DNA from 2 places in the Rhizobium sp. BK181 genome. Region 2 is predicted to be linked to the other one. Evidence: predicted binding sites of a transcription regulator. Region 2 holds the regulator's gene; the other holds the start of a gene.
The links. Region 2 encodes PhoB, which activates phosphate uptake and scavenging genes when phosphate is short. Its sites were predicted from a motif close to TGTCATNNANCTGTCAT; they were not measured.

Region 1 (5,831 bases), on a different contig from region 2:
CCCGGCTCGCCCGGACTTTTTCGTTGCGCGCCCGAAGGATTGATGCGTACCGCCTTCGAAGACGCTGGCCTGACAGATCTGCACGAGGAGGAAGTTTCATCTACCATGAGCCACGCGTCTCCCGAGAAATATCGGGACTTCATGACCGACATCGCGGCACCTGTCGTGGCGGGGCTCGCTAGGGCCGATACCGCGACGCAAGCCCAAATCCGCGGCGAGGTTCTGGCCCTGGCGCGAGGCTTCATTCAAGATGGCCAGGTGCAACTTCGTTCAACCGCCACAGTCATCGTTGGGACACGCCAGGTTAAGCTCGATCGAACCTACGAAGGCGATAAATTTGGCCGTTTCGCACCGGAGTTGACTTGATTTGACTGTCTCTTTTTAAAGCCTGCTCACTTCCTCGACGGCGTCCCAGAGGGCGATCGGTTTTTGCAGCACGCCGATCCTCTGCAGTCGACACGCGATCTCGATTTTCGGACCACCTCCACCCAAATGTAGATCCCGCACGACAGCCTACGACGTCTCGTCAGCAGGGAGGCGAAGTGCGTCCTCCTCTGTTGGGCAGGGCCCAAGAACGCTGCCTCCCGCTCCCCGCGAGGCAGATTCGCCAATGCGTCACCATGTTCGGGCCTTGCGGCCCACGAATTTACCCCCGCGCAGCCAGTCCCTTGCCAACCCTTGGCAGTGAAACTACAGGCAAGAACTTGATTTGGGTGCTATGCTTCCGCCATTGCGGAGAAGAGCGCGGCAACTGATTAGCAATTAGACGTTCATGCCAACAGCACGTCGTTCTTAGACAAGGCAATGGCCTGGTCTCCCTTGCTCAATTGGGCTGGCGCGAGCGGAGACCACGAACGTCTAGCACTTCGACACAGTATCTTTCGATTTCGGTGGAATTAAACGCAACGGAGGAGCTTCAATGTCTAATCTGCGCATCGACACCATGAGAATGGCCAGACGAAACAAGCTGGTCGGCATGTGGGCTGCCAATAAGCTGAACCTGATAGAAAGCGATACGAAGACCTACTCGGACGACCTTGCAAAGGCGGCCTTCGACGTCAATCAAAATGATATTCTTGCCAAGATTCGTAGCGATTTCGACGCAGCGGGCATAGTCCAGTCCGATGAAGAAATTCTGGCGATGATGAACCAATGTTGGCTCAATGCCGGAAACCAATCCGCACAGTCGTCCGACACCAGTGATGGCGCACTGGTGCAAATCGCACGAAACCTTATGAGGTGACGAGCTTCGTTCGAAGGAACAATGACAGTTTCGGTCCGCCCCACCCCTCACAGCAGAGGTGTTCGGCTGCGAAAAGTCCTACAGGGAACCCCTCAATAAGGTCCTACACATTGACGACGGGGTCCATAGTAGGGCTGGAAGGTGTTGTCGAACGCCCTGTAAGTGCGATAGCGCGCGTAACACCAACTGACATGGCTGCCCCCTTCATAGGCGACCGAAGGCTCATACTGGCGGTACGGCCGGTAATAGCCGTAAGGACGGGAATAATAGCCGTAGGAAGAGCCGTAGAACGTGTCATCGTACGGGCCGTAGTACGGCTGTGCCAAAGCGCCGCCAATGATCGTACCGACAGCCAGGCCGCCCAGGGCCCAGCCCCATTCAGATCCGTGGTGATGGTGGTATCCACGGTAATGGCCGCCATACCAGTGGCCGCCTCCTCCATGCCGCCATTGTACGGGTTCTGTCCGCTGCTGCATCTCGACCACGGGCGGGTTGATGGCCGGAAACGCCTGGGCTGGCGTAATTCCGGAAACATTTGTGACCAGGCCCAACGCTACGACGGCTAGCTTTTTCATGACGGCCTCATCCCCAGCGAAGAGGAGGGGCATATTTCCCTCCTGCCGAACCAAAGGTGAACGCAATTTGTCGAAAATCGTTCCCTGCGACGGCGTCGACACCGGAACATGCTTTTCATCCGCCCGCACAGAAATGCCGGACCCAGTGCGCGCCCAGTGAAGAGGACCCGCTGTCCTGTGGCCGGCGTTTGCGTGCTGCTACGAATAAGTTGACCTTGCCATCGGTTTCCCATTGCCCTGAGCACTCCTCCGCATTTATTACCGATTTATGACAGTTACACCCACCCCTGGAAGTGGCCCCTGATGATGAACATTTTTCGCAAGCTGATGCCGCGGGAGGACAGATTCTTCGACATGTACTCGAAGCATTCGAAAGTCGTCCTCGATGCAGCGGAAGCTTTAAACGACCTTCTCAATGGCAAGGACCTTGATAAAAATTGCCAAAGGATTGTGGGGCTGGAGAACGAGGCCGACGACATTACACGCGAGGTACTCCTTGCGGTCAGGCGCAGCTTCATTACACCCTTCGACCGTGGCGACATAAAGGACCTTATCCAGTCGATGGACGATGCCATCGACATGATGCACAAGACTGTCAAAACCATACGATTGTTCGAGCAATCGAGCTTCGATCCGCTGATGCAGCAGATGGGTGGGGAGATCGTCAAGGCAGCAAGGCTCATTGCGGAAGCCGTTACCCTTCTCGATAAGCTTGGCCCAAATGCCCAGCGACTCTCGACAATTGCGGAAGAGGTCACGCGCGTCGAAGGGAGGTCCGATGAACTCCATGACGAGGGCCTGAAAGACCTGTTCAGACGTCACGGGGCTAGGGGCGACGCCATGGCCTACATGATCGGCAGTGAAATCTACGGCGAACTCGAAAAGGTCGTCGACCGGTTCGAAGATGTCGCCAATGAGATCAGCGGCATTGTCATCGAGAACGTCTGATGGATGTTTCGATAGCTTTGCCACTGCTCGTTGGCTTGATCATCATTGCGCTGATCTTCGATTTCCTCAACGGATTGCACGATGCGGCCAATTCCATTGCGACAATCGTGTCTACGCGTGTCCTCCGTCCGCAATACGCGGTCGTCTGGGCAGCATTCTTCAATTTTATTGCCTTTGCGTTCTTCGGCCTGCATGTGGCTCAGACAGTCGGAACGGGGATCATTGATCCAGCCATCGTCTCTCCACAGGTGATCTTCGCCGCCTTGATGGGGGCGATCATCTGGAACGTCGTCACCTGGATTTTCGGCATTCCTTCCAGTTCGTCGCATGCACTCGTTGGCGGTCTCGTCGGCGCAGGCTGGGCGAAGGTGGGTTTCGCTTCGATCGTCTGGAGCGGCTTCCTGAAAACAGTCGGAGCGATTTTCTTCTCTCCGGCCATCGGCTTTTTCCTTGCATTGCTGCTGGTGCTTCTCGTGTCCTGGCTGTTCGTGCGGCAGACGCCTTTCGCTGTCGATCGCACGTTCCGCGTGATGCAGTTCGTGTCCGCCTCTCTTTATTCACTCGGGCACGGCGGCAATGATGCGCAGAAGACCATGGGTATCATCGCCGTATTGTTGTTCAGCCAGGGTCATCTCGGTTCGGAATTCTACGTGCCGTTCTGGGTGGTCATCTCTTGCCAGACCGCGATGGCACTCGGCACCCTCTTCGGTGGCTGGCGCATCGTCCACACCATGGGGTCGAAAATCACGCGCCTCAACCCAATGCAGGGGTTCTGCGCCGAAACTGGTGGAGCATTGACCCTCTTCGGTGCCACTTGGCTCGGCATTCCGGTATCTACGACCCATACCATTACCGGCGCAATTGTCGGGGTCGGTGCAGCCCGCCGCCTTTCAGCCGTGCGGTGGGGCCTTGCCAGCAATATCCTGATTGCGTGGATCATCACGATGCCTGCCGCTGCAGCAATTTCCGCACTCTTCTACTGGCTGGCAAGCCTTTTCGGCTAGGACCACGCCCACGTGCTTCAAGCTTAGCCAGAGGCGGCCGGCCGCTGGCACGCTTCAAGACAACGCTTCAAAACCCAGCATCTCCCAATCCGCAGAAGGGATCGACCGGGCTGTTGCGGTTCCACGGCGCATTGCCGAGCAATGCGTCCACCACTGCCCGCTGCATGGTTTCGGTCGTCGAATAGGCGTTGATGTAGGTCGGCACCCGCGGCGCATCATAGAGAAGATATGGATAGCCAAAGGAGATCATCACCGTCGGGACGTCATGCCAGCCACGCCACATGGCATTGCCGAAATTGCCGGTAAGCTTGAGCCAGTCGAGAAAAATGCGCCCGCGTGTCAGAAGTGTTTCATCGCCGAGGAGGTACAGCAGGAGGTCGAAATCCTTCGTATCGACCGCCATTTGCGGCGTATGTATCGTCACCTCGAAACCATGGTCTTTCAAAAAATCCGGCAGCACAAATTGCTGTGGCCCGGGCCAGAACGGAACGACGATGTCGCCGCTGAAGACGAGGACACGTCGGTGCTTTTTCGGGTCGAGCGGAAGGGTGCTGTCGACATCCTTGACGAGCGTGGGGATCCGCCGCGACACGGCATCTGCATAGGCCTTGTTCCTTTCCGTCTCTACTGTTGTCAGCTGCTGCGGTCGGTGCAGGCCAAGCGCCGCCTTCAGACCCAGCTGGCGTATCAGCGCCTCATCGACCCTCTCTTCCCTCAGACGGCCATCGGAAAGCGCTGCCTTGAGGTAGGAGAGATCCGCATCACAATTGTCGGAAAAGAGAATGACGTCGCAGCCGGAGGAGATAAGCTCCGGCAGATGCTCTGAACGCTTCGACCATGAGCCGAGTCCCGCCATCGGGGTGGCATCGGAGACGATCAGACCATTGAAGCCAAGACGTTTGCGCAACAGTTCGACGTTCAGCAGACGGCTGATCGATGCCGGACGGAAGGCCTCGATCCCGGCCTCCGGTGTGATCAACCTCACGAAACTTGGAAGTGCGATATGGCCCGCCATCACCGACAACGCACCGGCTTCGATCGCCCGCCGGTAGAGCCGGCCAAAAGTGTTCTCCCACTCTTCCATCCCAAGCGGGTTGATCGTGGTCAGCAGATGCTGATCGCGATCGTCGAACCCCTCCCCAGGCCAGTGCTTGACGGCCGAGGCAATGCCATTTTTCTGGAAGACCTCCATCTGCGTGATTGCATGCCGCTCGATCACAGCGACATCAGAACCAAAGCCGCGCGTCGCAACGATGGGGCTGCGGAAAACTGCATTGATGTCGAGGACCGGTGTGAACGACCAGTTGATCCCGGCCGCACGCGCCTCTTGGGCCATGATACGGCTCACCTCGGCGGTCGCCTCCACATCGTCGAGTGCCGCAAGCCCGAGCGGGTTCGGCATCTCTGCCGCCCCTGAAAGCGCGAGCCGACTGCCTTCGAGATCGGCGGAAACAAGGAGCGGCGTCGGCAGGTCGATGTTCAAGGAAGCGATCAGGGCGCGCTCGCTCGCCGCGTCCGCACCGCCGAACCGCGTGATACTACCCGGTCGGAAGGCTTTCAGACGCTCAACCTCGTTGGGATCGCTCCCGAAGAGAACAAGATTGAAAAGTTGAGGCAACCTGTCCTCGCCAGACAAGGAGGCGAAACGCGCCTTGACCCATGCGATGCCGTCACCATCGAGGTTGAATGGAGGATTAGCAAGATGATCGAATATCATAGCCCTTACCTCCGGCCGATCTGCCACGACCGTAGAGTAGTTCACCGAAGCCGCCACGTGAAGCTCGCTATCCACTCGGACCCTAACCGTCTTCCGATGGACCTCTCTCGACCGGACGTTATGCCAGACGAGTCGACGGCCCGATGCTCGCCAGTAGGTGAGTGCCCCCTGAGATGAAGCCACCGCCAAACCCGTTGGAGGGGATGCTTCCCCGAACCCCATCATTTGCATCGTTGCGCGGTGACACTTCTTGGCGGATCGCCGATCTCTTAGAGTGCCGCTCTCTTGTCGTGCCGACCAAGCGTGCCAGCAGATAATCGATCTCAGCCTTTGCCATGGCCGAG
Region 2 (5,831 bases):
GACTTCCTCACCACGATGGGCGGGCAGGCAATGCATGAACAATGCATCCTTGCCGGCCTGTGCCATCAAAGCCGCGTTGACCTGATAAGGCTGGAAGACGTTGTGACCCCGGGCCCGATGTTCCTGATTCATGGAGACCCAGGTATCGGTCACCACGCAATCGGCGCCAGCAACCGCGCGGTCAGCATCGTGACCAAGCATGACTTCGGCGCCCTCATTGCGGGCCCAGTTCAAATAGTGATCCTTTGGCTCGGAACCAAGGGGTACCGCCATGTTCATGCGATAGCCGAAGCGGGCAGCGCCTTCGATCAGAGAATGCAGCACATTGTTGCCGTCGCCCGTCCAGGCAACGGTCTTGCCCTTGATGGGTCCGCGGTGCTCCTCGAACGTCATGATGTCGGCCATGATCTGGCAGGGGTGCGTATCGTCGGTCAGCGCGTTGATGACGGGAACTGTTGCGTGCTCGGCCAGCTCCAGCATGCGGGCGTGATCGGTCGTGCGGATCATGATCGCATCGACATAACGCGAAAGCACCTTTGCCGTGTCGCCGATCGTCTCGGCGCGGCCTAGCTGCATTTCGGTTCCGGACAGGAACAGCGTCTCGCCGCCGAGCTGACGCATGCCAACATCGAAAGACACGCGGGTACGGGTCGAAGGCTTCTCGAAGATCATCGCAAGCATCTTGCCAGCGAGCGGCTTGTCGCCCTGCCCGGCCTTGAAGGCCTGCTTGCGTGACATCGCGTCATTCATGATGAGCCGCAGGTCGGATGCCGCGACGGCGGAGAGGTCGAGGAAGTGTTTGGGGGAAGCCATTGTCTTTACCTATCACGCCCGTCTTGCAACAGGCACTGTCCATTAAGCCGTCTTCTTAACCTTCGAAGCGCGCAGGCTTTCGGCTGCGCGTTCGAGGCGGGCCAGGCCCTCGCGGGCTTCGTCAGGCGTAACGACCAGTGGCGGCAGAAGGCGAATGACGTTGTCGCCAGCGGGCACGCCGAGCAAATGGGCATCACGGATCGCCTGCAGCAGTTCGGAGGACGGCACGGCTGCCTTGACGCCGAGCAGCAGTCCCTCGCCCCTGATATCCTCTATGATATCAGGATAGCGATCCTTGAGCGAGGCCAGCCCCTGACGGAAGACCAGCGAGACGTCGCGCACCTGCTGCAGGAAGCCATCCGCGAGGACCACCTCGAGCACGGCACTACCGACAGCCATGGCCAGCGGATTGCCGCCATAGGTGGAGCCGTGGGTACCGGCTTTCATGCCGGAAGCGGCCTCTGCCGTCGCAAGGCAGGCGCCAAGCGGGAAACCTCCGCCAATGCCCTTGGCAACTGCCATGATGTCGGGGGCGGCACCAGACCACTCATGGGCAAAAAGCTTGCCGGTGCGGCCCACGCCCGTTTGCACTTCGTCGAAGATCAGCAGCAGACCGTGCTCGTCGCACATTGCGCGGAGCGCCTTCAGAAACTCGTTGGTCGCCGGGCGAACGCCGCCTTCTCCCTGAATAGGCTCGATCAGGATAGCGGCCGTCTCGCTTGTAATGGCAGCGCGAACGGCATCGAGATCGCCGAAAGGAACCTGGTCGAAGCCGGGTGCCTTGGGACCGAAGCCTTCAAGATATTTCTCCTGGCCGCCGGCCGCGATTGTCGCCAGCGTACGGCCATGGAAGGCGCCTTCAAAGGTGATGATATGGAACCGCTCGGGATGGCCCTTCGAAAACTGATAGCGGCGTGCGGTCTTGATCGCACATTCCAAGGCTTCCGCGCCGGAGTTCGTGAAGAACACCTTGTCGGCGAATGTCGCCTCGGTCAGCCGCTTCGCGAGCGTCTCCTGACCGGGGATCTCATAGATATTGGAAAGGTGCCAGACCTTGTCTGCCTGCTCCTTCAACGCCCCCACCACGTGCGGATGGCCGTGACCGACAGAGGTGACAGCAACGCCCGCGCCGAAATCAAGATATCGCTCGCCCGTTTCGGTGATCAGCCACACGCCCTCGCCTCGCTCGAACCGCAGCGGGGCACGAGAGTAGGTATCGTAAAGCGCGGCTTCAGCCATGGCGCGATCTCCTGTCATTGATTACCAGTGGCCGGATTCCGGCTAAGGAAAGCAGGTCCGGAAAATTAAAAATGCCGCCTTTCGGCGGCGAGCAGCACTATTTACTTTTCGCACTGCGATGTCAACAAAACTGAGGCTTTGCAACATGCGTCAAGCAGCCATCTGAGGCCGCAGGACCTATCAACAACTAATGTTGCAGAAATGACTCTCCCGTCCAGCAAGTTGGGGAAAACTTGAAATTCGATTCGCCGGGATTCAACCGACTCTTGTCACAGAGTCAGCCTCACACTAGGTTAAAACTCAATTACTAGACTGCATGCGGCGGAACTAGTCACCAAAATCGAGCAAGCGTTTCTTGCCTCGGATACGTCCGGGGCAACGGTGAAGGATTCTGCCTACACCAACGCTAATAAGGCGGAGACAGGGGCATGAACTGGACAGACGAGCGCGTTGAAAAACTGAAGAAGCTTTGGTCCGAGGGCCTTAGCGCCAGCCAGATCGCAGCACAACTTGGCGGTGTAAGTCGCAATGCCGTCATCGGCAAAGTCCACCGTTTGAGTTTGCCCGGCCGAGCCAAGGCCGGAGGCTCGACGACAACTGTCAGAACGCCCAAGCGCACCACATCCGCGCCGCGCGCTCCGAACTATGCATCTCGCGTCACCACGCGCACCGTCACCCGCCAGCAGGGTGCGACGATGCTCAAGGAAGAGATCGAAATCGATGCTATCGAGCAAGTCAGCTTCCGCCCGGCCGCAAACGTGGTCGTTCCGATTTCCCGCCGCCTCGGCCTGACGGAACTGACCGAACGCACCTGCAAGTGGCCGGTCGGTGATCCGCTGAAGGACGACTTCCACTTCTGCGGCTGCGAATCTCCGGATAATTCCCCGTATTGCACGTACCACCAGCGTATGGCGTACCAGCCGGTCAACGAGCGCCGCAAGGCAGCCAACCGGGTCGCCTGACCCGGAAGCCGGATAAGGACACAAGAAAACGGGCCCTCGCGGGCCCGTTTTTCGTTGAAGCAGTATGGAGGTCGAGGGAAGCCTCAGGCTTCCATGGAGTATCCGGCACCACGCACGGTGCGGATGACGTCCTGCATGTTGGAGAAGTTCAGCGCCTTGCGCAGGCGGCCAACGTGCACGTCGACAGTACGCTCATCGACATAGATGTCGTGACCCCAAACGCCGTCGAGCAACTGCGAACGCGAGAAAACGCGCCCCGGTGACGCCATCAGGAACTCGAGGAGACGGAACTCGGTCGGGCCGAGGCGAACTTCGCGGCTCTTGCGATGAACGCGGTGCGTCTCGCGGTCGAGCTCGATGTCGCCGCACTTCAAGAGCGTCGAGAGTACCTCGGGCTTGGCACGACGCAGCATGGCCTTGACGCGGGCGACAAGCTCCGGCGTCGAGAACGGTTTGACGACGTAGTCATCGGCGCCGGTGGAGAGGCCGCGAACGCGTTCGCTTTCCTCGCCGCGCGCTGTCAGCATGATGATCGGCAGGCGCTCGGTTTCCGGCCGCATGCGCAGGCGGCGGCAGAGTTCGATGCCCGACACGCCCGGGAGCATCCAATCGAGGATCAGCAGGTCCGGCGTGCGTTCCTGCAGCCGGATCTCGGCCTCGTCGCCGCGCAGGATGGTATCGACCTCGAAGCCTTCAGCTTCAAGGTTATAGCGAAGAAGCACGCTCAGCGCTTCTTCATCTTCAACGACAGCTACTTTGGGTATCATTCGTTTCGGTCTCCTGGGGGCACGGTCGCGGAACGATTATTCCGTGACGGCGCCGACGGTGTTGGCGGTATCGTCCTTCGGACGTTCGCCTTCCGGCTGGGCACCGGTGGCCATGTAATAGATGGTTTCGGCAATGTTGGTCGCGTGGTCGCCGATACGCTCGATGTTCTTGGCGCAGAACAGAAGATGCGTGCAGCTGGTGATGTTGCGCGGATCTTCCATCATGTAGGTGAGCATCTCGCGAAACAGCGAGGTATACATCGCGTCGATTTCCTCGTCGCGTTCGCGGATCGACTTTGCCTTGTCGGCGGCCCGGCTCGTGTAGACGTCGAGCACTTCCTTGAGCTGGACGAGTGCCAGTTCGGAGAGATGCTCGAGGCCGCGAGCGAGCCTGCGCGGCACGCCGGCGCTCTGGACGGCAATGACGCGCTTGGCGGTGTTCTTGCCAAGATCGCCGACGCGCTCGAGGTCAGCCGCAATGCGGATCGAGCCCATGATTTCGCGAAGATCGGCGGCCATCGGCTGGCGGCGGGCGATCGTAACGATCGCCTTGTCACCAACCTCGCGTTCGGCGTGATCGAGGATCACGTCGTCGGAGATGACCTTCTGGGCCAGAGCCGTGTCGCCGTTGACGAGGGCGCGAACCGCATCCGAGACCATCTGCTCGGCCAGGCCGCCCATTTCCGAGATACGGCGGGACAGGAACTTCAGATCGTCGTCGTAGGCAGAAAAGATATGTGTCGATGCCATAGGGCTCATCCTTGAATATGGTGAGGGTTACCGACGCCGGCGATCAACCGAAGCGACCCATGATGTAGTCCTGGGTGCGCGGGTCGTCCGGGTTGGTGAACATCTTGTCGGTGTCGTTCTCCTCGACGAGATTGCCGAGGTGGAACATCGCCGTGCGCTGCGAAACGCGGGCGGCCTGCTGCATCGAGTGCGTCACGATGACGATCGTGTAGTTTTCGCGAAGCTCGTGGATCAGCTCCTCGACCTTTGCCGTGGCGATCGGATCGAGAGCCGAGCACGGCTCGTCCATCAGGATCACTTCCGGGCTGACGGCAACGGCGCGGGCGATGCAGAGACGTTGCTGCTGACCACCGGAAAGGCCGGTGCCGGCTTCATGAACGCGATCCTTCACCTCGTTCCACAGACCGGCGCGCTGCAGGCTGACCTCGACGATCTGGTCCATGTCGGCCTTCGACTTGGCAAGACCATGGATGCGCGGGCCGTAGGCGACGTTCTCATAGATCGTCTTCGGGAACGGGTTCGGCTTCTGGAACACCATGCCGACGCGAGCGCGGAGTTCCACGACATCGATATCCGGATCGTAGATATCGTCACCATCGAGCGTGATCTTGCCGGTAACCCGGCAACCATCGATCGTGTCGTTCATGCGGTTCAGGCTGCGCAGGAAGGTGGACTTGCCGCAACCGGACGGGCCGATCAATGCTGTCACCGTGTTTTCGCGAATGTTTAGCTTCACATCGAAAAGCGCACGCTTTTCGCCGTAGTAAACCGAGACGTCCTGGCCGATCATCTTATAGGGAACGGTATTCATCTTCTGATCCAGCGCCTTCTCAACTGCTGCTTCCGTCAACATGTTCATAATGTCTACTCCGTTTACCAGCGGCGCTCAAAGCGACGACGCAAGAGAATGGCTCCGAAGTTCATGACGACCAGGAACAGGAGCAGGACGATGATGGCACCCGATGTGCGCTCGACGAAGGCACGCTCGGCTTCGTTGGCCCACATGTAGACCTGGACCGGCAGGGCTGTCGAAGGCTCCATCGGCGTTGCCGGTGCGTTGGCGACGAAGGCGACCATGCCGATCAAGAGCAGCGGAGCCGTCTCGCCGAGTGCATGTGCCAGGCCGATGATCGTGCCGGTCAGGATGCCGGGCATCGCGAGCGGCAGGACGTGGTGGAACACCATCTGCATCTTCGAGGCACCGAGACCAAGGGCAGCCGCGCGGATTGACGGCGGCACGGCGCGGAGCGCTGCGCGCGTCGCGATGATGATCGTCGGAAGAGTCATCAGCGACAGCACC

Region 1: FHT77_RS25550 (DUF47 domain-containing protein) is a predicted target of PhoB. The motif match lies at 2,076-2,092, and genes of this name have one in related genera.

Annotation. Positions count from the first base shown of each region.
Region 1 covers NZ_JACHZA010000016.1:114,817-120,647, forward strand. Annotated here, with positions in the region: gene FHT77_RS31585 (class I SAM-dependent methyltransferase) at 1-43, shown strand, start outside; gene FHT77_RS31590 (hypothetical protein) at 43-366, shown strand; gene FHT77_RS25540 (ATPase inhibitor subunit zeta) at 920-1,243, shown strand; gene FHT77_RS25545 (BA14K family protein) at 1,336-1,818, opposite strand; gene FHT77_RS25550 (DUF47 domain-containing protein) at 2,122-2,766, shown strand; gene FHT77_RS25555 (inorganic phosphate transporter) at 2,766-3,770, shown strand; gene FHT77_RS25560 (glycoside hydrolase family 3 protein) at 3,838-5,487, opposite strand; partial or broken gene FHT77_RS25565 (dihydrodipicolinate synthase family protein) at 5,757-5,831, opposite strand, start outside.
Region 2 covers NZ_JACHZA010000001.1:979,093-984,923, forward strand. Annotated here, with positions in the region: gene argF (ornithine carbamoyltransferase) at 1-813, opposite strand, end outside; gene FHT77_RS04985 (aspartate aminotransferase family protein) at 856-2,052, opposite strand; gene FHT77_RS04990 (GcrA family cell cycle regulator) at 2,481-3,014, shown strand; gene phoB (phosphate regulon transcriptional regulator PhoB) at 3,098-3,781, opposite strand; gene phoU (phosphate signaling complex protein PhoU) at 3,818-4,531, opposite strand; gene pstB (phosphate ABC transporter ATP-binding protein PstB) at 4,575-5,390, opposite strand; gene pstA (phosphate ABC transporter permease PstA) at 5,405-5,831, opposite strand, start outside.